Regions from separate parts of the Clostridium sp. AWRP genome, predicted to be linked through region 2. Evidence: riboswitches for the same ligand, from Rfam matches in the RefSeq annotation. Region 2 holds a riboswitch; each other region holds the start of a gene.
What was found. A riboswitch is a leader RNA that binds a small molecule or an ion and turns the genes downstream of it on or off. The one in region 2 is predicted to bind FMN.
Positions count from the first base shown of each region.

Region 1: linked by a shared signal. The riboswitch ahead of ribD (bifunctional diaminohydroxyphosphoribosylaminopyrimidine deaminase/5-amino-6-(5-phosphoribosylamino)uracil reductase RibD) and the one ahead of DMR38_RS07600 (FGGY family carbohydrate kinase) in region 2 are both predicted to bind FMN.
Region 3: linked by a shared signal. The riboswitch ahead of DMR38_RS01235 (ECF transporter S component) and the one ahead of DMR38_RS07600 (FGGY family carbohydrate kinase) in region 2 are both predicted to bind FMN.

Region 1 is NZ_CP029758.2:2,459,109-2,467,417, reverse strand. Features, by position in the region: gene DMR38_RS11390 (chemotaxis protein CheA) at 1-230, shown strand, start outside; gene DMR38_RS11385 (chemotaxis protein CheW) at 259-750, shown strand; gene DMR38_RS11380 (methyl-accepting chemotaxis protein) at 771-2,432, shown strand; FMN riboswitch at 2,505-2,620, shown strand; gene ribD (bifunctional diaminohydroxyphosphoribosylaminopyrimidine deaminase/5-amino-6-(5-phosphoribosylamino)uracil reductase RibD) at 2,793-3,911, shown strand; gene DMR38_RS11370 (riboflavin synthase) at 3,927-4,583, shown strand; gene DMR38_RS11365 (bifunctional 3,4-dihydroxy-2-butanone-4-phosphate synthase/GTP cyclohydrolase II) at 4,635-5,840, shown strand; gene ribE (6,7-dimethyl-8-ribityllumazine synthase) at 5,864-6,325, shown strand; gene spoVB (stage V sporulation protein B) at 6,431-7,768, opposite strand; gene DMR38_RS11350 (ferritin family protein) at 7,930-8,309, shown strand, end outside.
Region 2 is NZ_CP029758.2:1,632,413-1,640,721, forward strand. Features, by position in the region: gene DMR38_RS07585 (transporter substrate-binding domain-containing protein) at 1-1,300, shown strand, start outside; gene DMR38_RS07590 (DUF6198 family protein) at 1,766-2,398, shown strand; gene DMR38_RS07595 (MerR family transcriptional regulator) at 2,565-3,548, shown strand; FMN riboswitch at 3,573-3,686, shown strand; gene DMR38_RS07600 (FGGY family carbohydrate kinase) at 3,841-5,364, shown strand; tRNA gene DMR38_RS07605 (tRNA-Met) at 5,665-5,740, shown strand; rRNA gene DMR38_RS07610 (16S ribosomal RNA) at 6,173-7,682, shown strand; rRNA gene DMR38_RS07615 (23S ribosomal RNA) at 8,020-8,309, shown strand, end outside.
Region 3 is NZ_CP029758.2:248,991-257,299, forward strand. Features, by position in the region: gene DMR38_RS01215 (MFS transporter) at 1-954, shown strand, start outside; gene gdhA (NADP-specific glutamate dehydrogenase) at 1,120-2,466, shown strand; gene DMR38_RS01225 (M28 family metallopeptidase) at 2,540-3,874, opposite strand; gene DMR38_RS01230 (Tex family protein) at 4,038-6,191, shown strand; FMN riboswitch at 6,258-6,374, shown strand; gene DMR38_RS01235 (ECF transporter S component) at 6,463-7,089, shown strand; gene DMR38_RS01240 (hypothetical protein) at 7,198-8,309, shown strand, end outside.

The DNA of each region.
Region 1 (8,309 bases), 830 kb from region 2:
TTAAAAATTTAGAAGATGGAATAATTGTCATGGTAGAAAAAGACAATAATGGATTATGTATATTTGCAGATGAATTAGCTGGACAGCAGCAGGTTGTAGTAAAGTGTTTACCTAATTATATAAAAAAAATAAAAAATATAGATGGACTTTCAGGGTGTACTCTTCTTGGAGATGGAAGTATTAGTTTAATACTTGATATAGGTGAACTTGTAAATATGCTTGTCAAATAGATGCTTACAGTGAAAGGATGATGTAAATATGTCGGAAGTTGTAATAGATGATAGCTTAATTGAAGAAGAAGATACGCAAAAGAATAAGTATCTTACTTTTACTCTTGAGAATGAATTTTATGGTATAGAAATTAAATATGTTATTGAAATAATAGGAATCCAGCCCATAAGCGAAATACCTGAACTTCCTGAATATATAAAAGGAATTATAAACCTAAGGGGTAAAATAATACCTGTAATGGATATTAGGTTAAGATTTAGAAAGAAACCAATGGAGTATAATGACAGAACATGTATTATTGTAATTCAGATTGAGGGGATTTATGTAGGACTTATTGTAGATGGTGTCTCCGAGGTAATAGATATACCTGATTGTGAAATTGTAGACCCTCCTGAAATCAGCAAAATCAAAAATAAGTTTATAAAGGGTATAGGGAAAATTCAAAATAATGTAAAACTACTTTTGGATTGTAACAAACTGTTAAACCACGAGGACGCAGACAGTTTAAGTAATATTTAATATCAGAGGAGTGGATGGATGTGAAATTATTTAATAATTTAAAAATAGGGATAAGGCTATTTGTAGGATTTTTTTTAATTGTACTTATAATGTGTATAATTGGAATATTTGGATTAACAAGTATGAATAAAATCAATAATTTAGACACTCAATTATATAAAAATATGACAGTTCCGCTAGGGCAGTTGACTGAACTTACTTTAACTTCCGGGGATATAAGATCAAATTTAAAGGATGTAATCTTAGAAGATAACCAATCGGATATAAATCAATCTATAAATAAGGTAAATTCTTTTAGCTCCAATTTTGACAGACAATTAGATGAATTTTCAAAGACACTTTTAACTGATGCTGGAAAAGAAGAAGTTGAAAAGCTTAAATCCTCTAAAGCAAAGTATATGGAAACAGCTAATGAAATTATGAAGATGTCAAAAGATGGGAACCGCAAAAGCGAAATAAATTCACTTAATAGTAAGCTTGCTGTGGCACAGAATGATGTGGCAAATAGTTTAAAGACGATTATAAATTTAAAGGAAAGTATTGCAGAAAGTTCTTCAGAGAACAATGATAAAACAGCCAGTGCAAGTCAAAAAATAATTATAATTTTTATAATTATAGGAGTGCTTGCTGCTGTAGTACTGGGAACAATTATTTCACTATCCATAATAAGACCAATTAGGGAGCTTATGATTTCTACAGATAAAGTTGCAGATGGAGATTTAAATGTAAATATAAATACTAGTAGAAAAGATGAAATAGGAATACTTGCCAGGTCATTTAAAAAGATGAATGATAATTTAAATGAAGTTGTAACAAATATTCAAGCTGCGGCAAACCAGGTGGCTTCCAGTGCAAAACAAGTATCAGATTCGGGTATAGCCCTTTCTCAAGGCTCTACGGAACAAGCAAGTTCTGTAGAAGAATTGACGGCTTCTGTAGAAGAAATTTCTTCACAAATAAGACTTAATGCGGATAATGCAGGTAAGGCAAATGAATTGACTGAACAGGTGAAAGTTAATGCAGTTAAGGGAAATTCACATATGGAGGAAATGCTTAAAAGTATGGATGATATAAATGCAGCTTCAGGTAATATATCCAAGGTTATAAAGGCTATAGATGATATTGCTTTTCAGACAAATATTCTGGCTCTAAATGCTGCTGTTGAAGCTGCGAGGGCAGGTAGGTACGGAAAAGGGTTTGCAGTAGTTGCTGAGGAAGTAAGAAATTTAGCCGCAAAATCACGGGATGCTGCAAAAGAAACTACTGCACTAATAGAAGATTCCATTAAGAAGGTGGATACAGGTACTAAGATTGCAAATGAAACTGCTGAAGCTCTTGGTGAAATTGTAGAAGGAGTTACAAAAGTAGCAGATTTTGTGGAAAGTATAGCAGAAGCTTCTAGTGAACAGGCCACTGGTGCAGAGCAGATTAACAGCGGAATAATGGAGGTATCCCAGGTAATTCAAGAAAATTCTGCTACGTCTGAAGAAAGTGCAGCAGCAAGTGAAGAACTTTCAAGTCAGGCAGATATTATGCTGGAACAAGTTAAAAAATTTGAGATAAGAAGAGTAAATTCTAGTTATGATAAAGGGGAAAATATAAATCCAGAAATACTTAATATGTTAAAAGATATGGAGACAAAAAAGAAATATCGTGGAATTGACTTAGGAGAGCAAGAATAAAAAATTGCAAAATTACCATTGACAATAGAAAAAAATAGGTATATATTGAAAGCATGATAAAACTTAATAAAGTTAAACTTTCGGGGCAGGGTGAAATTCCCGATCGGCGGTATAGTCCGCGAGCTTTTATAGCATGAACTGGTTTGATTCCAGTACCGACAGTAAAGTCTGGATAAAAGAAAGTAAAGATATAGTTTAAGCTATGTTTTTATGTGTTTTGTAATTTTATTCCCTGAAGGTTGTTTCAGGGAATTTTTATATGCAAAATTTCAAGAAAAGTAGGAGTTTTATAAGCATACAATGTTATATTTATACAAAAAAGTAAATAAATATATAATTAAAATTATGGAAGTGAATCTTATGGAAAAAGAAAATACAGATGAAAAGTATATGAAAGAAGCTTTAAAACTAGCTTTATTGGGAAGAGGATTTGTGAATCCAAATCCCCTTGTGGGAGCTGTGATAGTCAAAAATGGAAAGATAATAGGAAAAGGTTATCATAGTTTTTTTGGAGGGCCTCATGCGGAAATATATGCACTTAGAGAAGCAGGAGATAATTCAAAAGGTGCAGATTTGTATGTAACGTTAGAACCTTGTTCACATTATGGAAAAACTCCGCCTTGTGCAAAAGCTATAGTAGAAGCTGGAATAAAAAGGGTAGTAATAGGAAGTGTAGATCCAAATCCTCTTGTATCAGGAAGAGGCGTAAAAATTTTAAAAGATAAAAATATAGAAGTAGTTACCGGGGTTATGGAAAGAGAAGCTGTAAAAATAAATGAGATATTTATGAATTATATAAAGTCAAAGGTACCTTTTGTAATTTTAAAATCTGGAGTTACCTTAGATGGGAAAATAGCTACAGTTAGTGGTGAGTCTAAATGGATAACAGGTGAAGAATCAAGGTTAAAAGTTCATAAGATGCGAAATAGAGTTATGGCAATTATGGTTGGGGTAGGTACTGTGATTTTAGATGATCCTCTTTTAACTACAAGGCTTGAAGAAAAGTGCAAAAGTCCTAAAGCTGTAATTGTAGACTCAAAGCTGAGAGTGCCTGTTGAATCTCAAATTTTTAAAACTTCTCGTGAAAGGGAAATAATAATAGCATGTACAGAAAAGTTTGATAAGGACAAGGCAGAGTCTTTAAAATCTATGGGAGTAAATATAGTTGCCTGTCCAGAAAATAGAGAAGGAAGGGTGGATTTAAAATATTTAACTAAAAAACTTGGAGAAATGGGTATAGATAGTGTACTTGTTGAGGGAGGCGCAGAACTCAATTTTTCTGCAATTAAGTCTGGAATTGTAAATAAAGTTATTTATTTTATTGCACCTAAAATACTTGGAGGTAAGAATGCTAAAACTTCAGTTGAAGGATATGGAATTGAAAACCTCTCAGACAGTATAAAATTAAAAGATATATGTGCAGAAAATGTGGGAGAGGATATTATGATACAAGCCTATGTAATAAATGCTGAAAATTAGAAAGAAGGGATAAACTTGTTTACTGGTTTGGTAGAAGAAATAGGAGAAATATTAAAAGTATCAAAGGGAAGAAATTCTTCAAAAGTCTCCATAAAAGCAGGAAATTTACTAGATGGAGTTAAACTGGGAGACAGCATTGCTGTAAATGGAACTTGTGTTACTGTAGTTGATTTAAAAAAGGATTCTTTTACTGTAGATATTATGGCTGAAACTTTGAGAATAAGCAGTTTAAAAGATTTAAAAATAGGAAGCAAAGTTAACCTGGAAAGGGCTCTAAGGCTTGGAGACAGATTAGGTGGACATATAGTAAGTGGACATATAGATGGTACTGGAAAAATTGTAGATGTGAGAGAAGAGGACATCTCAACCTGGATAGACATAGAGGCGTCTTCTGATTTATTTAGATATATAGTACGAAAAGGTTCTGTGACTATAGATGGTGTGAGCCTTACTGTAGCAGAATTAAATAAAAATTGTTTCAGTGTGTCTCTTATACCCCATACTAAGATGGAAACTATTTTAGATTATAAAAAAATAGGAGATTTAGTAAATATAGAGTGTGATTTAATAGGAAAATATGTAGAAAAAATGGTTTTGAATCCAAAAAAAGAGCCAGAAAAGAGCGGCAGTATAGATGCTTTAAAACTAAAGGAATATGGCTTTATGCAATAAGGCATTTTTTTCAGATGTCTAAACATTTATTTTTGAAGGGAGATAAAAATCATGAATTTTAAATTTGATACTATAGAAGATGCAATAAAAGATCTTAAACAAGGGAAAATGATCATAATTGTAGATGATGAAGGAAGAGAAAATGAAGGTGATTTAGTTATACCTGCAGAGAAGGCAACTGGGGAAAATATTAATTTTATGATCAAATATGCAAAAGGTCTTTTGTGTGCACCAATTGAAGAAGAAATAGCAATAAAACTTGGATTAAATCCTATGGTTCAGCATAATACAGACAATCATGAAACAGCATTTACTGTAACTGTTGACTATAAAGATACTACAACGGGAATATCAGCTTTTGAAAGAGCACGTACCATAAATATGATAGCTGCTTCAAATTATAAAGATGACTTCAGAAGACCAGGACACATATTTCCGCTTATAGCTAAGGGAAATGGAGTATTTGACAGAACTGGTCATACGGAAGCTTCAGTTGATCTAGCTAAGCTTGCAGGATTTAAAGGCGCAGCAGCAATATGTGAAATAATAAAAGATGATGGAACTATGGCAAGAAGAGATGATTTGATGGAGTTTGCTAAAGAACATAATTTAAAAATTGTTACTATAGTGGATTTAATAGCTTATAGAAAGAAGACAGAGAAGTTGGTTAAAAGAGTGGCTTCTGCTAATCTTCCAACTAGATTTGGAAAATTTAAAATTATAGGTTATAAAAATATATTAAATGGTGATGAGCATGTGTGTCTTGTAAAGGGAGATAATTTTGAAAAAGAACCTGTTCTTGTGAGAGTACATTCAGAGTGTCTTACGGGAGATGTTTTTCACTCACTTAGGTGCGATTGTGGACAGCAGCTTCAATCTGCACTTAAACAGATAGAAAAAGAAGGCAAAGGTGTACTTTTATATATGAATCAAGAAGGAAGAGGCATAGGAATTTTAAATAAGATAAAAGCTTATAAGCTTCAAGAAAATGGAATGGATACAGTAGAGGCAAATTTGGCATTGGGATTTCCAGCAGACATGCGTGATTATGGGATAGGAGCACAAATACTTAAAGATATAGGTATTAAAAAAATAAAACTTCTTACGAATAATCCAAAGAAAATTGAGGGACTTTCAGATTATGGATTGGAAATAGTAAAGAGAGTACCTATTGAAGTAGATTGTTCAGAGGAAAGTAAGAGATATATGAGAACTAAACAAGAAAAGATGGGACATTTATTAAAATTATGTAAATAAAAATAGAAAAGAGAGGATTATTTATGAAGACATATGAAGGAAAATTAGTTGCAGAAGGTTTAAAATTTGGAATTGTAATTGCAAGATTTAATGAATTTATAGGTACAAAATTGCTAGAGGGTGCTTTAGACTGTTTAAAAAGACATGGAGCATGCGAAGAAGACATTGAGGTAGCCTGGGTTCCAGGAGCCTTTGAAATACCGATGGTTTCAAAAAAAATGGCTTTCTCTAAAAAGTATGATGCAGTTATTTGTCTGGGAGCAGTAATAAGAGGACAGACACCTCATTTTGATTATGTATCAAATGAAGTATCAAAGGGAGTGGCAAGTGTTTCCCTTGAAAGTGGTATGCCAGTGATATTTAGTGTCCTCACCACAGATAATATAGAGCAAGCCGTAGAAAGAGCAGGAACTAAAGGTGGAAATAAAGGATATGATGGAGCTATGTCAGCTATAGAAATGGCAAATTTGATGAAACAGTTTTAAATCAATTCACAATGAACGATGCACAATTCACAATTAAGGATGATTTTCTGTTGCCACAGAAAATCTACTGAAATTGTGCATTGTGAACTGTGAATTGTGAATTGATTATAGAATATGACAGCAGCTTCTGCTGCTTTTTTTTATTTCTTTCATGTTTAAAATTAAAGTGGTGGATGAAGTTATCATTAAACTTATTCCAGTACTGTATATATTTATCCATGATATGCCTGCAAGTATGTATATTAATATGACTTCTAAAATGGCAGAAATCAAAGAGTTTTTTAATAGTATATTTTGTTTGCCAATGCCATTTAAAATACCAAAAGTAGAGAAGGAGATAAAGGTAACAGGAGCAGCTAATGAAGCAAATTTTATATAATTTCCCAGGTCATTTCTATTATAAAATAATTGTCCTAAGTAATCTCCAGTGAAAAGGCAAATTACCATGGTACAGATACCTAAAAACAAAGATACTTTTATAATTTGATGAATTCTTTTTTCTATAGACCAGTAATTTTTACGGCTCATTTTTTCTGATAAATCTGGAATAAGAACCATGGATATGGAATTTATAATTGTAATTGGAAAAAATATTATATTTAAAGCCATGCCGTCAAATTTGCCTATCATAGCTAGGGCTAAGTTGTACTCTATGCCAGATGCTACAAGCCTTCTTGGAGTTATAAGTGTAGAGACAGCACCAAGTGCAGTAGACAAAAATCCATTTAAACAAAGGGGAAAAGATAGTACCAGTATATTGAATAAAAGCTGAAGTTTTTCCTCGGGATCTGAAGAACTAGATCTAAATTTTCTCCTTCTAGTTTTATACAGTATGTAAAGTAATATAAAACTTATAAATTCTCCTATAGTTAAAGTTATGTAAGCTGCTGTTACAGTGCTGCTTACATCTTTTAAGGAAAATATAGTTATTATGCTAATTATTATGACAATGCGGAGGAATTTTTCCGATATATCTATAAGTGCAGGTATTTTAACTTCAGATATTCCATAAAAATATCCTTTTAATATGGAAGACAAAGCTATAAAAAACATAGCTGGACACATAACCTGCAGGGCATGTACCGATCTAGGGTCATCTACTATTTTAGTACCTATGTAAGGAGCATTTATAAAGACGGTACAGACTATAAGTAAGGCAAAGAGTGAATTAAAAGTTAGAGATGCATCTATGGAATTATTTAAATTATTAAAATCATCTTTGCTAAAATATACAGCAGCTATTTTAGAAATGGCCGCTACCATACCTCCCGATATAAGGCATATGAACAAATCATATATAGGCATTATTAGTCCATAGAGACCTATTCCTTCAGCACCAAGTTCTCTAGATAATATTATGGGAAATATAAATGCAAATATAGAAGTAATTAAATTTGAACAAATTAAAATAAGTGAATTTTTTAAAAACCTGTCTCTTTTCATAAAAACTCCTGTAATTAAAATTAGAATTAATATTAATAATTATGATAAGGATTTGAAGTATATTCTTTTTACTCATAAAAGTTTCTACTAGGCATTTTGTGATATACTAAATTTAAATTACAAAGTTGTAGGAAAATTCATGATAGAAAGGATTGTTTTTGATGAATAAATTAATTTGCAGCATCTGTGGTATGGTTATAGATGATAAAAATTATTTTTTCAATAAGGAGGCTTTTCTTAGAAAAAACTCTTCAGGAAACATAATGTTTTGCCCTTTTTGTGGAGCTCCTGTAAGATATTTAGTTGAAGATGAAAATAAAATCAAAACTTTAGGACATAATTTGGATGAATGGCATTTAAAAATAGTGAGTAATGCGTTTAAGCTAGAAGTATTTAATGGAGATTTTTATAAAGAAGCTTCGAAATTAGCTGAAGATTCAAAAATAAAAGATATGTTTAAAGCACTTTCTAAAATAGAGTATATGCATGCTTCAGTGCACAAGAAAATAGGAGGATTTACTTCTGAACCTAATCTCAAAAA
Region 2 (8,309 bases):
TGCTGTTTTCAAAGACTGTCAAATAAAAGATACTTCTATGTTAATAATGCCTAAAAATGAGTTCATAGGAAAAACTCTTTGGCATGTAATTCCACCTAAAATAGCTGAAACTTGTTTTGAGAAAATTAAGGCAGCTCTTAAAAATAATTCTTTGGAAAGTTTTCAATACGAAATTGATACATCAGCAGGTAAGAAATATTATGAACTTCGGATAGTTAAATGTAGAGAAAATGAGGTTATTGCAATAAGCAGAGATATTACAGATGAAAGAAAAAATCAAAAGAAAATTGAATTTCTAAGCTACAACGATCAACTTACAGGACTATACAATAGGAGGTTTTTTGAAGAAGAGATTGAAAGATTAAATAACAAAGAAAATTTTCCTCTTACTATTGTTATGGCTGATGTTAATGGATTAAAGTTAATAAATGATTCTTTTGGACATGCTGCTGGTGACGAATTGCTGAAAAAGGTTTCGTCGGTAATGCTTAATGTCTGTGGTGATAAAGGTATAATATCACGTGTAGGAGGAGATGAGTTTGTAATACTGCTTCCAAAGACAAATGAACTTGAAGCAGGCAAAATGCTTAAGCGTATTTCTGAATTAGCTTCAAAGGAGAAGGTAGAGTCAATAAATCCCTCAATTTCTTTTGGATTTGCAGCAAAGTACCATGAAGAGGAGGATGTATTTGAAGTACTGAAAAAAGCAGAAGATTTCATGTATAAAAAGAAGCTTTTTGAGAGTCCAAGCATGAGAGGAAAAACAATTGGTGCTATTATAAATACACTGCATGAAAAAAATAAAAGAGAGGAACAACATTCTCATAGAGTATCTGAATATTGTAATCTTTTAGGAAAGGCTATGAATCTACCAGATGGTGAAATACAAGAACTAAAAACTGTAGGGTTGTTACATGATATAGGAAAGGTTGCCATAGATGAGAATATTTTAAATAAACCAGGTAAGCTTATCGATGAAGAGTGGGAAGAAATTAAACGTCATCCAGAAATAGGCTATCGCATTTTAAGTTCTGTTAATGATATGGCGGAAATGTCAGAGTATGTCTTAGCACATCATGAAAGATGGGATGGAAAGGGTTATCCTAAAGGACTTAAAGGAGAGCAAATTCCATTAAAATCAAGAATAATTGCAATAGCTGATGCTTTTGATGCTATGATAAGTGAGAGGGCTTATAGAAGTGCTTTATCAAAAGAGATAGCCGTAAAAGAGCTTATTAAGAATGCAGGTATTCAATTCGATCCAGAACTTGTAAAGATATTTATTGAAAAGGTAGTCTAATTCATTTTTTATTGTTAACACTTTTTTGATATATCAAGCTGTTCTTTTTTAATTTGAAGAGTTGCACTGTTGATATTATTACTTGTCTTTACCATAAATTTTGTCCTCCAATTGTTTAGAGAGACACCTCACGAATTGTGTACAATTTGTGAGGTGTCTCAAATTATATATTGTCCTTTGCAAAGTACATTATACTGTTTGAATATTGGAAATATGCTAAAGAAAAAGAATAAGACTTATGTACAAAATATTTAGATAAACTTAATTATTGCAAAAGTGTGTTTGATATAAGTTGATTTTTAATTTATAAAGTTTATATAATAGTATTGTTACTATTTATATACAATATACGAAGGAAGTAAAAAGAGTAAATAAACAGTAGCTAAAATTTATAATTTTTACTAAATAGAGTAATTAAATTTAAAAATGCAAACTTATAACAAAACTAAGAATCGAGGAATGCATATGAAGAAATTTTATCGCGGAATGATGTATTGTATCGGACTTGTGATACTTGCATTAGGAATTATTTTGAATACAAAAACAGGTCTCGGAGTATCACCTATAATTTCTATACCATATTCTATCTCAAAAATTTGGAATATAAACTTGGGAAATGCAACTATGTGTATTTACATACTGTGTGTAGCTGGACAAGCAGCCCTGCGTGGAAAGGAATTTCGTCCATTTGACTTACTACAGGTTCCCATGAGTATTGTATTTAGCCGTATAATTAATATTTTTAATGATATGATAGTCATAAATTGTGATAACTTAATAATGAATTTGCTTTTGCTTGCAGTAGCAATTATGCTCACTGGAATTGGAGCATATATTACAGTTCAAATGAAGATTGTTCCAAATGCTGCAGATGGTTTTACACAGGCACTAGCAGAGCGAACTAAGAAAGGACTTGGACTGGCAAAAAATATAACAGATATATCAAGCGTTATAATTACTGTAGTTATTGGTTTGGTGTGTGCTGGAAAAGTTGTTGGAATTGGCATTGGAACTTTAGTGGCAGTTATCGGTGTTGGACGTGCTATTGCCTTAACTAATATGTTATTTGGAAAGAAAATGATTGCACTTGTAGAGTAATATGAACAGAGTTCTTGAAATCGGATAAATTTTAGGGAGTAAAGTACTAATTATTTGAGAAGATGTACTTTATTCTTTTTTTACCTAAAAATATATTGACATGTACCTTAGGGATACCATTAATATAAAAGCAAGATTTATTGATATTGGTGGGAGGAAAATATATATGAATATAAAAATTGCAGCAGAGAAGACTGGACTTACTAAGAAGGCTATTAAATACTACGAAAGTGAAGGTTTGATTAATCCTTTAAAAAATGTTGAAAACAATTATAGGGAATATTCAGATGAGGATATTATTAGATTAAATTTAATAGGAGCACTTAGAACTTTAGATATACCAATAAAGGGCATAAACGATGTAATTGCAGGTAAAAAAGGACTGCAAGAAGCTTTAATGGATGCTTTAGAAAAAATAGATGAGAACATAAGTTATCTAGAAAAAAGTAAGTTGATCATATCAAGTCTTATGGAAAAGAATCCAGATGATTATAAGTATTCAGGAGAACAAATTAAAAAGCTGCGGGAAACGCTGGAACTGTCTAGAGATGATAAAAAAGAACTTATATCAAATAGTTTGCTTAGAATATTTCCGGGGAATTTTGGAAAAATGTTTGCCGTTATGTATGAGCCATTTTTAGAAGTTACAATTGATAATGATGAAAAGAAGAAAGTATGGTTAAAGCTTGTGGAATTTTTAGATTCTGCTGAGGAAGTAGATGAGAGTAACTATCCATTAGAAGAATTAGATAAGGTAGATGGTGATAATTTAGATGAACTAAAGAGAATCATGAGTAGTCAAGCAAAAAAGATATTGAACTATGACGATAGTGTTAAAAATACTACAGTAAATAATCAAATTGAATTTGTAAAATCTTTAAAGGAGGATGAGAAAGTAAAGTGCAGCTTTATTAGATGTATTGAACTTACAAAAAAGTATTGTAAGATAATTAAGCCGATTCAAGGAAAGTTTGAAAAATATCTAGTTGTACTTAATGAGGACTATAAAAAGTATAGAGAAAATGACACTAAGATGCTGCTTGATATTGAAAATGGAGTAAAAGGTAATATAGGATTTGGTATAAACGATTTACTAAAAAGTTTTAATGAAGAAAGTTATATGAACATTGACAGAGAAAAAGCACAATGATATATTAATGATAAAGTTATATAGAATATCCTTCGGGGTTGGGTGAAATTCCCTATCGGCGGTACAGCCCGCAAGCCATATGGCAGATTCGGTTAGATTCCGAAGCCGACAGTATAGTCTGGATGAAAGAAGGTGGATAAACAAGATGTATATGTTTATTATGTTTACAATCCCCTAGGAGAACCTAGGGGTTATTTTGCTTAAAATTAAACGTTAGATAGTATGATAAAGAAAAGAGGTGAATTTTAGGGGGAGATTGCAATTTTTATGTACCTCTCACTAAATATATAAAATGGAACATTATTATCTTGCTTTTGATGCAGGAACTCAAAGCGTAAAGGTTGCTGTATATGATAAAAATATGAAATGTGTAGCAAAATCGTCAAATAGAACAACTTTGAAATATCCTCATCCAGGATGGGTTGATATGGATGCAGATGAATATCTTTTACTTACAAAGCTTGGTATGAAACAGTGCGTAGAACAGTTAAAAAAACAAGAAATTGATCCTAGCTTAATTAAAGCAATTATGGGGGATGGAATTATTTGTGGAATTGTGGGTATAGACGAAAGTGGAAAGGCAATTACGCCTTATATAAACTATTTGGATTCAAGAACACAGAGAGATGCTGAAACTCTTAAGAAATTGAACCTTGATGTTTGGGGAAAGGAAACGGGAAATGCTGATCCAAGCTGTATGTTTCCAGCGCTGCATGCAAGGTGGATCTTAGCAAATAGTAAAGAATTTCAAAAAAGAGGCAAAAAGTTTGTCCATAATGCTCCTTATATCCTGATGAATCTTGCAGGTTTAGAAAGTAAGGATGCTTTTGTTGATTGGGGAACTATGTCAGGATGGGGCCTTGGATATTGTGTATATGAAAAGAAATGGTCTGATAAACAGCTTGATATATTAGGGATAGCTAAAAGCTATATGCCTAAGATTGTAAAGCCCTGGGATATTATTGGTACGTTATCGGAAAGTGCGGCAAAGGAAACGGGATGTCCTCATGGCATACCAATTTGTGCTGGTGCAGGTGATACAATGCAGTCCATGTTGGGAAGCGGAATTCTTGAAGCAAATAAGGCTGTAGATGTTTCAGGAACTTGTGCCATGTTTTGTGTCTCTACAAATGGGATTATTCCAGAGCTTAGTCAAAGGGGAAGTGAATTGATTTTTAACAGCGGCACTTTAGAAAATACATATTTTTACTGGGGATTTGTTAGAACTGGAGGCTTGGCACTGCGTTGGTTTAAGGATAACATTTGTCGAAAATCTGATGATGATAGCTATTATAAACTGCTTAGCAGAGGAGCAGAAAAGGTTGTGCCAGGATGTAATGGTGTGATTTTCTTACCATATTTAACTGGTGGATATGGTCAATTTTCAAAGATAAAAGGTTGTTTTTTGAACATGACCTTGGATACAGATCAATTTGTTTTATGGAGGTCTGTTTTGGAGGCCATTGCTTATGATTATATGGAAATTACAAATGATTATAGAAATGCTGGTATCAAAATAGACAGAATTACCATTACCGAGGGTGGAAGTAGAGATGATTTATGGAATCAAATTAAAGCAGATATTATGCAAAGTGAAACAATTACACTAGAAGTCTCGGGAGGTGCTGTACTTACAGATTGTATTATTGGTGCATATGCAGCAGGTGATATAGGGGACTTAAAGGAGGCACTTGTCAGCAATCTAAAAATTATCAATAAATATAGTCCAAATGCCAACAATTCAAATATATATAAGGAGCAGTATGTACTTAGAAAAAGTGTATTAAGTGGTATGGTTAGCAACATAAAGTTATAAAAAGGGGTTAGCAGTTAATTGCTAATTTCTTCTTCATAATGATACGACTGATACTAGTAGGCCGAAGATTTGATTAATATTAATTGAGAGGTAATACTTATTTTCAGCAAACTATGTCAGGCGTGTCACTATATCAATTATTGGGTATATAGAAGTATAATGAGGTATTTCTACAATATTGTATGGTAAACACCGAATATTGCTAATTGCTTATATCTGCATATATGATAAGATATCACTTGTCGCTTCGAGAAGCGGCCAGTACAACCAAGGATGGTTGTTAATATAAATGTATAATGACGCGGGGTGGAGCAGTTGGTAGCTCGTTGGGCTCATAACCCAAAGGTCGTAGGTTCAAGTCCTGCTCCCGCAACCAAGAGTATTACAGCAATTCAGTTTGCATAGTACTATATAAAAGCTATTAATTATATTACTAAAAGAATATATAATGTAATGAACAACCTGGAAATAAGTTACTAATTGACAGGTTGAAATAAAGATGATATACTATAAAAGCTGTCGAAGTGAGGCGGCAAAATGATCCTTGAAAATTAAACAGAGGAAGATATAAGTACAACTTATTTAGAATAAACCAGCAATTCTTTTGAGCTGCGAGAGCAGCTAAAAAAGTAATTTCGTAATTTAGTGTATTACATTTAGTAATATACTAAAATTGATAGTAACGAGTACAGCGAGGAAAATGCTGAACGAGGAGCGGAACTTACTAACGTAATTGAGCACCGGAGTGAAGTATTTGACGAAGCTGGGCGAAGTTAATATCAATTTTCTATAGAGCCATATAAACTTTTAAATTAAGAGTTTGATCCTGGCTCAGGACGAACGCTGGCGGCGTGCTTAACACATGCAAGTCGAGCGATGAAGCTCCTTCGGGAGTGGATTAGCGGCGGACGGGTGAGTAACACGTGGGTAACCTACCTCAAAGAGGGGGATAGCCTCCCGAAAGGGAGATTAATACCGCATAATAATCAATTTTCACATGGAAACTGATTTAAAGGAGTAATCCGCTTTGAGATGGACCCGCGGCGCATTAGCTAGTTGGTAGGATAACGGCCTACCAAGGCGACGATGCGTAGCCGACCTGAGAGGGTGATCGGCCACATTGGAACTGAGAGACGGTCCAGACTCCTACGGGAGGCAGCAGTGGGGAATATTGCACAATGGGCGAAAGCCTGATGCAGCAACGCCGCGTGAGTGAAGAAGGTTTTCGGATTGTAAAGCTCTGTCTTTGGGGACGATAATGACGGTACCCAAGGAGGAAGCCACGGCTAACTACGTGCCAGCAGCCGCGGTAATACGTAGGTGGCGAGCGTTGTCCGGAATTACTGGGCGTAAAGAGTGCGTAGGCGGATATTTAAGTGAGATGTGAAATACCCGGGCTTAACCCGGGCACTGCATTTCAAACTGGGTATCTGGAGTGCGGGAGAGGAGAATGGAATTCCTAGTGTAGCGGTGAAATGCGTAGAGATTAGGAAGAACACCAGTGGCGAAGGCGATTCTCTGGACCGTAACTGACGCTGAGGCACGAAAGCGTGGGTAGCAAACAGGATTAGATACCCTGGTAGTCCACGCCGTAAACGATGAGTACTAGGTGTAGGAGGTATCGACCCCTTCTGTGCCGCAGTAAACACAATAAGTACTCCGCCTGGGAAGTACGATCGCAAGATTAAAACTCAAAGGAATTGACGGGGGCCCGCACAAGCAGCGGAGCATGTGGTTTAATTCGAAGCAACGCGAAGAACCTTACCTGGACTTGACATACCCTGAATATCTTAGAGATAAGAGAAGCCCTTCGGGGCAGGGATACAGGTGGTGCATGGTTGTCGTCAGCTCGTGTCGTGAGATGTTAGGTTAAGTCCTGCAACGAGCGCAACCCCTGTTGTTAGTTGCTAACATTTAGTTGAGCACTCTAGCAAGACTGCCGCGGTTAACGCGGAGGAAGGTGGGGATGACGTCAAATCATCATGCCCCTTATGTCCAGGGCAACACACGTGCTACAATGGGCAGTACAGAGAGAAGCAAGACCGCAAGGTGGAGCAAACCTCAAAAACTGCCCCCAGTTCGGATTGCAGGCTGAAACTCGCCTGCATGAAGTTGGAGTTGCTAGTAATCGCGAATCAGAATGTCGCGGTGAATACGTTCCCGGGCCTTGTACACACCGCCCGTCACACCATGAGAGCTGGCAACACCCGAAGTCCGTAGTCTAACTTAGGAGGACGCGGCCGAAGGTGGGGTTAGTAATTGGGGTGAAGTCGTAACAAGGTAGCCGTAGGAGAACCTGCGGCTGGATCACCTCCTTTCTAGGGAGTCGAAAGATAGAGTATAATCTATCTTATAAATTGATGGTTTAAGTAAGTTAGAAAATCTACTCTGTTTAATTTTGAAGGATCATAGATTCTTCTTTCAATTTACAATGTAAATTGAAAAATTGTCCTTTGAAAATTGCACAGTAAATAAGAAATAAAGTAAAGCTAAGGTTATAATATAACCTTTGTAGATGATACAAAGAAAATTGGCAGTAACGAGTACAGCAAGGAAAAGACCGAATGAGGAGCGGAGTTTACTTATGTAAATGAGCACCGGAATGAGGTATTTGACGAAGCTGGACGAAGTTAATGACGATTTTCGATAATGAAAGGTCAAGCTACAAAGGGCGCATGGAGGATGCCTTGGCACCAGGAGCCTAAGAAGGACGCGATAAGCTGCGAAAAGCTCTGGGTAGGCGCAAATAGCCAGAGAACCAGAGATATCCGAATGGGGAAACCCACCTAGATAACACTAGGTACTGCAGACTGAATACATAGGTTTGTAGAGGCAAACCCGGGGAACTGAAACATCTAAGTACCCGGAGGAAGAGAAAGAAACATCGATTTTCTAAGTAGCGGCGAGCGAAAGGGAAAGAGCCCAAACCAGGAACTTGTTCCTGG
Region 3 (8,309 bases), 1.4 Mb from region 2:
TCCTTTATATTGACTTTTGTTGTTTATGTTGGATATAGTAAATATTGGATATTAGCCATATTGTCTGTTATTAATGGCATTATAACAAGTTTGGACATGCCTACGAGGCAGTCTTTCTTTATTGAACTTGTAGGAAAAAAGGATCTTCCAAATGCCATATCTTTAAATTCAACTGTTTTTAATATATCTCGTATAGTTGGACCTGCATTTGCAGGAATAATAATGAATAAAGTAGGGGTATTTCAGTGCTTTCTTATCAATACAATTAGTTTTATACCTGTTATCTATGGTGTATTTCAAATAAAGGCCAAAGGTAATCCAACATTAAAGTCCAAAAACTTCAATCTAATTCAGGACTTAAAAGGTGGAATTATGTATACTGTAAGTAAGAAAATACTCCTATCTGTAATGTTTATGATGGCTATAGTATGTACTTTTGCATTTAATAGTAATGTAATTATACCTGTATTTGCAAAGCAAGTCATGAATGGTGGAGCAAAGGAGTATAGTATTCTTTTAAGTCTTTCAGGTGCAGGATCATTTTTAGGAGCTATTTTTATGGCAGGAATAGGCAGAGGACTTAGAAGTAAGTATTTTCTCATTATAAATTCATTTATATTGGCTATTTTACAAATAGTAACTTTATTTACAAGCAGTTATTTATTAGTAGGGATGCTATTTGTATGGATAGGATTCTTTGGACTTACTTTTTTAAATAAGGCAAATGCTACACTGCAGTTTAATACAGAAGATGAATATAGAGGGAGGGTAATGAGTATATATGCCCTTTTAAATATTGGAAGCACCCCTTTTGGCAGTGCTTTCGTTGGCGTAGTTATGCAAAAATTTGGTGGTAGATTTGGATTCTTTAGTTGTGGATTAATCATGTTTCTATTTACGGTTATCACTGTATTTTTTGTTGAAGTAAAGAACAGGAAACCTAGATATAATTGATTATGTTACATATATTAGATAATGTGTATGTGGATAAATAGAAATTTAAATTTGTGCAGAATTTCTATAATATGATAAAATATGTTTTTAAGTTATGTTGATTTTGGTATAATTATAAGTAAAATAGTAAAGATAACTACAATTATTTTATGAAGGAGTAATAATATGGATGGCAAAGAGTATGTTCAAAAAGTTTTAAGTACTGTACAAAAAAGAAATTCAGGTGAAAAAGAATTTCTTGATGCAGTGAAAGAAGTTTTAGCTTCTTTAGTACCAGTATTTGATAGAAGACCTGATTTTATTAAAGCAGGATTACTTGAAAGATTAACTGAGCCAGAAAGAGCTATAAGTTTTAGAGTACCATGGGTTGATGATAATGGAGAGGTTCAAGTAAACAGAGGTTTTAGAATTCAATTTAATTCGGCTATAGGACCATATAAGGGTGGGTTAAGATTTCATCCATCTGTAAATCAAAGTATTGTAAAATTTTTAGGATTTGAGCAGATATTTAAGAATTCCTTAACAGGCTTACCTATTGGAGGAGCAAAAGGTGGTTCGGATTTTGATCCAAAAGGTAAATCTGATAACGAAGTTATGAAATTTTGCCAAGCCTTTATGTCCGAGCTATACAAATACATAGGTTCTAATAGAGATGTGCCTGCAGGAGATATAGGCGTTGGTGGAAGAGAAATAGGATATCTATATGGCTATTATAATAAACTTAAAAGTGTAAGTGAACAGGGCACTTTGACTGGCAAGGGACTGGCTTATGGAGGAAGTCTTGCCAGAACAGAAGCAACTGGATATGGATTAGTTTATTTTACTGAAGAAATGCTAAAAGATCATAATTTGAGTCTCAAGGATAAAAAAGTAGTAGTTTCAGGTTCGGGAAATGTGGCTATTTATGCTATTGAAAAAGCAACTGAGCTTGGAGCTAAAGTTATTACTTGTTCTGATTCTAATGGATATATTTTAGATGAAAATGGAATTAATTTAGATGTAGTAAAAGAAATTAAAGAAGTTAGAAGGGGAAGAATAAAAGAATATTTAAAGAGTGTGCCTACTGCTAAGTATGTACCAGATTTTAGAGGAATTTGGAATGTTAAGTGTGACGTAGCTTTTCCTTGTGCAACTCAAGGTGAAATAAATGAGGAATCTGCTGAGACTCTTGTAAAAAATGGTGTTATAGCTGTATCAGAAGGAGCAAATATGCCTTCAACTTTAGATGCAATAAATGTATTTTTGAGTAATAAGGTTCTCTTTGGACCTTCTAAGGCAGCCAATGCAGGAGGAGTTGCATGTTCTGCCATTGAAATGTCTCAAAATAGTATAAGATATTCATGGACATTTGAAGAGGTAAATAATAAGATCAAAAATATAATGATTAATATTTATAATAATTCTAAAAACGCAGCAAAAGAATATGGCAATGAAGGAAATATGGTTGTAGGAGCCAATATTGCTGGATTTTTAAAGGTTGCTGAGGCTATGATGGCCCAGGGTATAATTTAAGTTTATAGAGGGACCTGGAAGTTAAGGAGGATTTTTAAAGAAAAATCCTCCTTCAACTGACTATTGTCAATTATCAACTTTTAATCAAATATAAACTAACCATTATAAGTATTCCACAAAACGATATGGCTAATAGATGTTTAGAGTATAAAATAAAAGGATTATAATTGAAAGCATAGTTGTCAATTTCTTTTGAGACTACACTGAAGCACCTATCTATGGATTTTGTATTTATATATTGAGATTTGTCCATAGGTGTGTGTATTTTTGATGTGTCTGCATCTGATAAAGTTAGGGCGTCTATGTTATAAGCTCTAAAATATTGATGATCACTGGAATTTTCAAAAGTATACTTAAAGTCTATCTTGCCATTATTACATAATTGTGCTATTTCTTTTACAAAAGGTGAATTTTTTGAATCCCATTTTCCTGCCATTATGGAAAGAGGAACGTTTTTATCACTGCCTAACATGTCAAAATTTATAACTTTTCCTCCTCTTAGGGTGTCTTTATATTGTTGTGCGAAATTTTTTGACCCTAGGCAGCCAAATTCTTCTGCATTAAAAGCTGCAATTACTATATTTCTCTCGGGTTTCCCAAGAGAATTTATATATTTTATAAGACCCAGTAAAAAAGAAGTACCAGAAGCATTATCTAGGGCGCCGCTATATACTGTACCAGAAAGATCAGAACCAAGGTGATCAAAATGGGCAGATAGAACAAGGGGTGGTAGAGCAGGATTTTTACCTTTTATGTATCCTATTACGTTGTAAGCAGAAGTTAATTTATTATGAAAAGGTATGAAACAGCTTATTTCACAACCTGAATTTAAATAATTTTTTATTCCTTTGGCAGTTTGTTCTTTTAGCATAATGTACATACTTCCCCTAGAGTTTGAAATAAAGGAACTTCTAAAATCTAAGTTATCATTTTTTGGAGTATAAAACAAAAAATATTGGTTTGATGTATGGACTTGAAAGCTGTTTTTTGATAGTGAAATAACATTATCTTTTTTAAAAGATACACTACTATTTTTAAAGTTTAGCATATCTTCCTTATAATCTGCAGCATACTTATACTGTTTTACTATAAAGCCATTTCTATCCTTTACTATGAGATATGGATCAGCATCTATTTTTTCAGGGTAAACTACATTAAAGGATTGTAGGTAATCCTTATTGTAGGGACTTAGATTTTCTGCTTTAAAATAATGTTTTATAAAATCTGCTGTTTCATAATTTTCCAAGGTTCCAGTAAGCCTTCCTTTAAAATTATCTGAAGATAGATAGGAAATAGTATTTTTAACTTTTGAAGAGTTTAGTGGATGCACAAAATAGTAGTATTGAAAGCTCAATGAACAAATAATACAAAATATAGTTAATGGCAGCATAAACATAAATTTTTTCATTAATAATAACCTCTAAAATAAAGTGTTTCTAAATATATATTAATTTGCCAAAATGTATATAACTGTTGTAATATATTTTTAGCTGATTTATACTTTTTCAGTATGTTTAATCCTTCTTTTAGCTTAGAGATTTATCATAAATAAAATTAACCAGGAGGTAAAAATGAATAATATAATAGATACATTAGCTGAAGAGCTTAGTGTAAATAGAAAATATATAAATAGTGTAATCGAACTTTTAGATTCAGGTAATACAGTGCCTTTTATAGCCAGATATAGAAAAGAGCTTACAGGGAGTATGAGTGATGTAACTTTAAGAAAACTGGCAGAAAGGCTTACATATCTTAGAAATCTTAAATCTAGAAAAGAAGATGTAATAAGGATAATAGAAGAACAGGGAAAACTTACGGAAGAATTAAAGAATTCTATAGAACACAGCAGTACTTTAACAGAAGTAGAAGACATATATAGACCATATAAACCAAAGAAAAGAACCAGAGCAACTATTGCACAGGAAAAGGGGCTTAAGCCTATCTCAGAAGCTATTTTGGATGGGAATTTTCAAGATGATATAGAAAAGTATGCAGAAAAATTTATAAACGAAGAAAAGGGCGTTGAGTCTTCAGAAGATGCACTAGCAGGTGCAGTTGACATAATAAGTGAAGTTATTTCTGATGAAGCAAAGTATAGAAAATGGATAAGAAAATTTGTTTGGGAAAATGGAATAATTGAAACGAAGGGTGAAAGTAAAGAACCAACTCCTTATGAAATGTATTATGATTATAGAGAAGCAGTCAAGTCTATTCCACCTCATAGAATACTAGCTATAAATAGAGGGGAAAAGGAAAAAGTTTTATCTGTAAAGATAAGCTGTGATATGGAGAATATAGAAATTTACTTAAAGAATCAATCTCTTAGAGGAAATAATATAACAGATACTTATATAGAAAAAAGTGTAGAAGATTCGCTAAAGAGACTAATTTACCCATCTATTGAAAGAGAAATACGGTCACAACTTACAGATATGGGAGAAGAAGGCGCCATAAAAATATTTAAAGCTAATTTGAAGGCACTTTTGATGCAATCACCTATAAAGGGAAAAAATGTACTTGGCTATGACCCTGGTTTTAGAAATGGATGCAAAATTGCAGTATTGGATGATACAGGCAAATTGTTAGATACCGCAATAGTATATGCTACAGCACCTCAAAATGATGTAGAAGGCTCTATAAAGAAACTAAAAGAGCTAGTATATAAGCATGATGTAAATGTTATATCTCTTGGAAACGGAACTGCTAGTAGGGAATCTGAAGAACTGATTGGAAAACTTATAAAAGAAGTGAAGGAAGAGAAGGGAAAAGATCTGTACTATGTAATTGTATCTGAAGCAGGAGCTTCAATTTATTCTGCATCAGAACTTGCAGCAAAGGAATATCCAGATATAAATGTATCTTTGAGGGGAGCTATATCTATAGGCAGAAGGCTTCAAGATCCTTTAGCAGAACTTGTTAAAATAGACCCTAAATCCATAGGGGTAGGACAGTATCAACATGATGTTGCACCAAAGAAATTGGATGAATCTTTAAAGGGAATTGTAGAAGACTGTGTAAATAGTGTAGGGGTAGATCTAAATATAGCAACGCCCTCTCTTCTATCCTATATATCTGGAATAAATACTGCGATAGCATCAAACATTGTAGCTTATAGAGAAGAAAATGGAAAATTTAAAAATAGAAAAGAGCTTTTAAAGGTTAAAAGATTGGGAGCCAAAGCTTTTGAACAGTGTGCAGGATTTTTAAGGGTAATGGAAAGCGGTGAGCCCCTTGATAATACTTCTGTGCATCCTGAATCTTATGATGCAGCAAAAGGACTTTTGGAAATCATTGGATACAGCATGGAAGATTTAAAAAATGGAGAACTTTCAGGTATAGATAATAGAGTTGATAAAATAGGCATAGATGTTCTTTCAAAGAAGCTTAATGTAGGTGAACCAACTCTAAAAGATATAATAAAAGAGATAAAAAAGCCAGGCAGAGATCCAAGAGAAGAACTTCCTAAACCTATACTTAAGACTGGAATAATAGACATTAATCAATTAAAACCGGGTATGGTGCTTACAGGCACAGTTAGAAATGTAGCAGATTTTGGAGCTTTTGTAGATATTGGAGTTCATCAGGATGGACTTGTTCATATAAGTCAGTTGTCAGATAAATTTGTGAAGCACCCACTTGATGTAGTTCAAGTAGGAGATATAGTTCAGGTAACTGTACTTGAAGTAGACGAGAAGAGAAAGAGAATATCCCTTAGCATGAAATAAAAATTATTTTAAGAATATGTTGAAATGTGATGGTAAAAGTATTATAATGAACTTGAAAATTTAAAATATAATCTTCAGGGCGGGGTGTGATTCCCCACCGGCGGTATAGCCCGCGAGCCATAATTGGTATGATTCGGTGAAATTCCGAGGCCGACAGTAGAGTCTGGATGAAAGAAGGTAAAATGTAGTGTTTATTAGCCCTGATATTTTATCAGGGCTTTTTTAACTTACCTTAGAAGGTTATACACAATGTTTTAGGGGGATGTTAGATATGAGAAGTAATAAATTAAACAGGCTAGTAAAGATATCATTGTTAGGTGTAATTGGATTTTTACTTATGTTCATAGAAGTTGCAATTCCTGTGTTCCCATCATTTTTACAGATTGATATAAGTGATTTACCGGCTTTAATAGGTACTTTTGCACTTGGACCTGGAGCTGGAATTGCCATAGAGCTTTTAAAGAATATACTTCATGGAATATTTGATGGAAAAACAGCATTTATAGGAGAGTTCGCAAATTTTGCAGTGGGTTCAGTTTTAGTATTTACAGCAGGATATTTATATAACAGACATAAAACTAAAAAGACAGCAGCAATTAGCCTTGGGGCAGCAACTATTGCTATGTCAGTATCTGCTGCAGTGTTAAACTACTTTATATTACTTCCACTTTATGAAAAACTACTTAATTTCCCTATAAGTGCAATGGTAGCAGCAGCAGGAAAAGTAAATGGAAGTATAACAGATATAAATACTTTGATATTATTTGCTATTGTACCATTTAATTTATTAAAGGGAGTACTACTTACAGCACTTACACTACTTTTGTATAAGAGTGTATCACCAGTATTGAAACAAGAGCAGAGTAAAAGTAGGGGTTTAGCAGAACATAACAATTAGAAAAGAATCTGGGTTTATCCCAGATTTTTTTATTTTATCTTTATGAAAAAACATTTTTGTACGATAATTTATACATAACTTAAAAAGAGAATAAATTTATAAAGGGTGATGAATTTGCCAGGTATATGGAATGTAAACAGTAGTTATAATGTAGATAACAAGCGCATATCTACTAAATTATCTTTTGAAGTAGGTGAAAGATTTTCTGCTAGGATTTTAGATCTAAAAAAGTCTACAGGAGAAATACTTTTAAAACTTTTAGATGGATGGCAATTTTCTGCAGAAATAGAAAACCCAGTAGATTTTTTGCCAAATAAACTTGTAAGACTAGAAGTACAAGGGTTCGAAAATGGAAAACTTAAATTAAAAATTGTGAACTCACAAGATGGAGAACAAAGGGTCGGCAAAGATCCTATAGGTAGTTTTATTAGAGAGTTCGGTGATCTTAATTTAAGTAGTGATGACTACCAGCTTGTAAAAAGCATGCTTAAGCACGAAATACCACTTACCAAAAGCAATATTTCTAATATAAAAACTACCCTGGATTTTATAGACAAAATAAAAAATGATCCTAATGAAGAGAATGAGTTTATAAATAAATATTTAGATAGTAGAGGTATATCCCCTGAAAGCACAGAAGGTAAATTTACCACCAGTACATTAAAAAATTTTTTTACCCAACTAAAACAGATAAGTGGTAATGATTTGCTTACTTTTCTGGAAAACAATATGGAACTAAACGAAGATAATATAAAAAGTTTTAACAATGTATTTAAAAAGGATGGCACCATATATAACGAAATAAAATCCTTGGGAGAAAATCTATCTGGACAGAATTCCACTAATGTACAAACCCCAAACCAAGTTGAAGGTACAAAAGACAATTTAAAAGTTATTTCCGAAAAGGCTCAAGCTGAAGTATATAGAAGTGAAGATAGTGGCAGTAAAGCAATAAATATACCTACTAAGGATAATACTGCTTCTACACAGAATGAAAAAGATACTCTTAGTAGAGCAGGTACAGAAAGGGCCAGTGTGGAAAATAAAACTGTTTTAAATAGTGAGGGATTGGATGTAAGTAAGTTAAATGAGATTTTAAATAAAACCAAAAATTCAGTAGGTGAAGAAAAAACTCAATACCCCAATATAGAGCAGCCATCTAATGTAAAAGAGGATATTTCATCTAAAGACATAGAGCAGCAGACAAGTGTAGGTAAAGA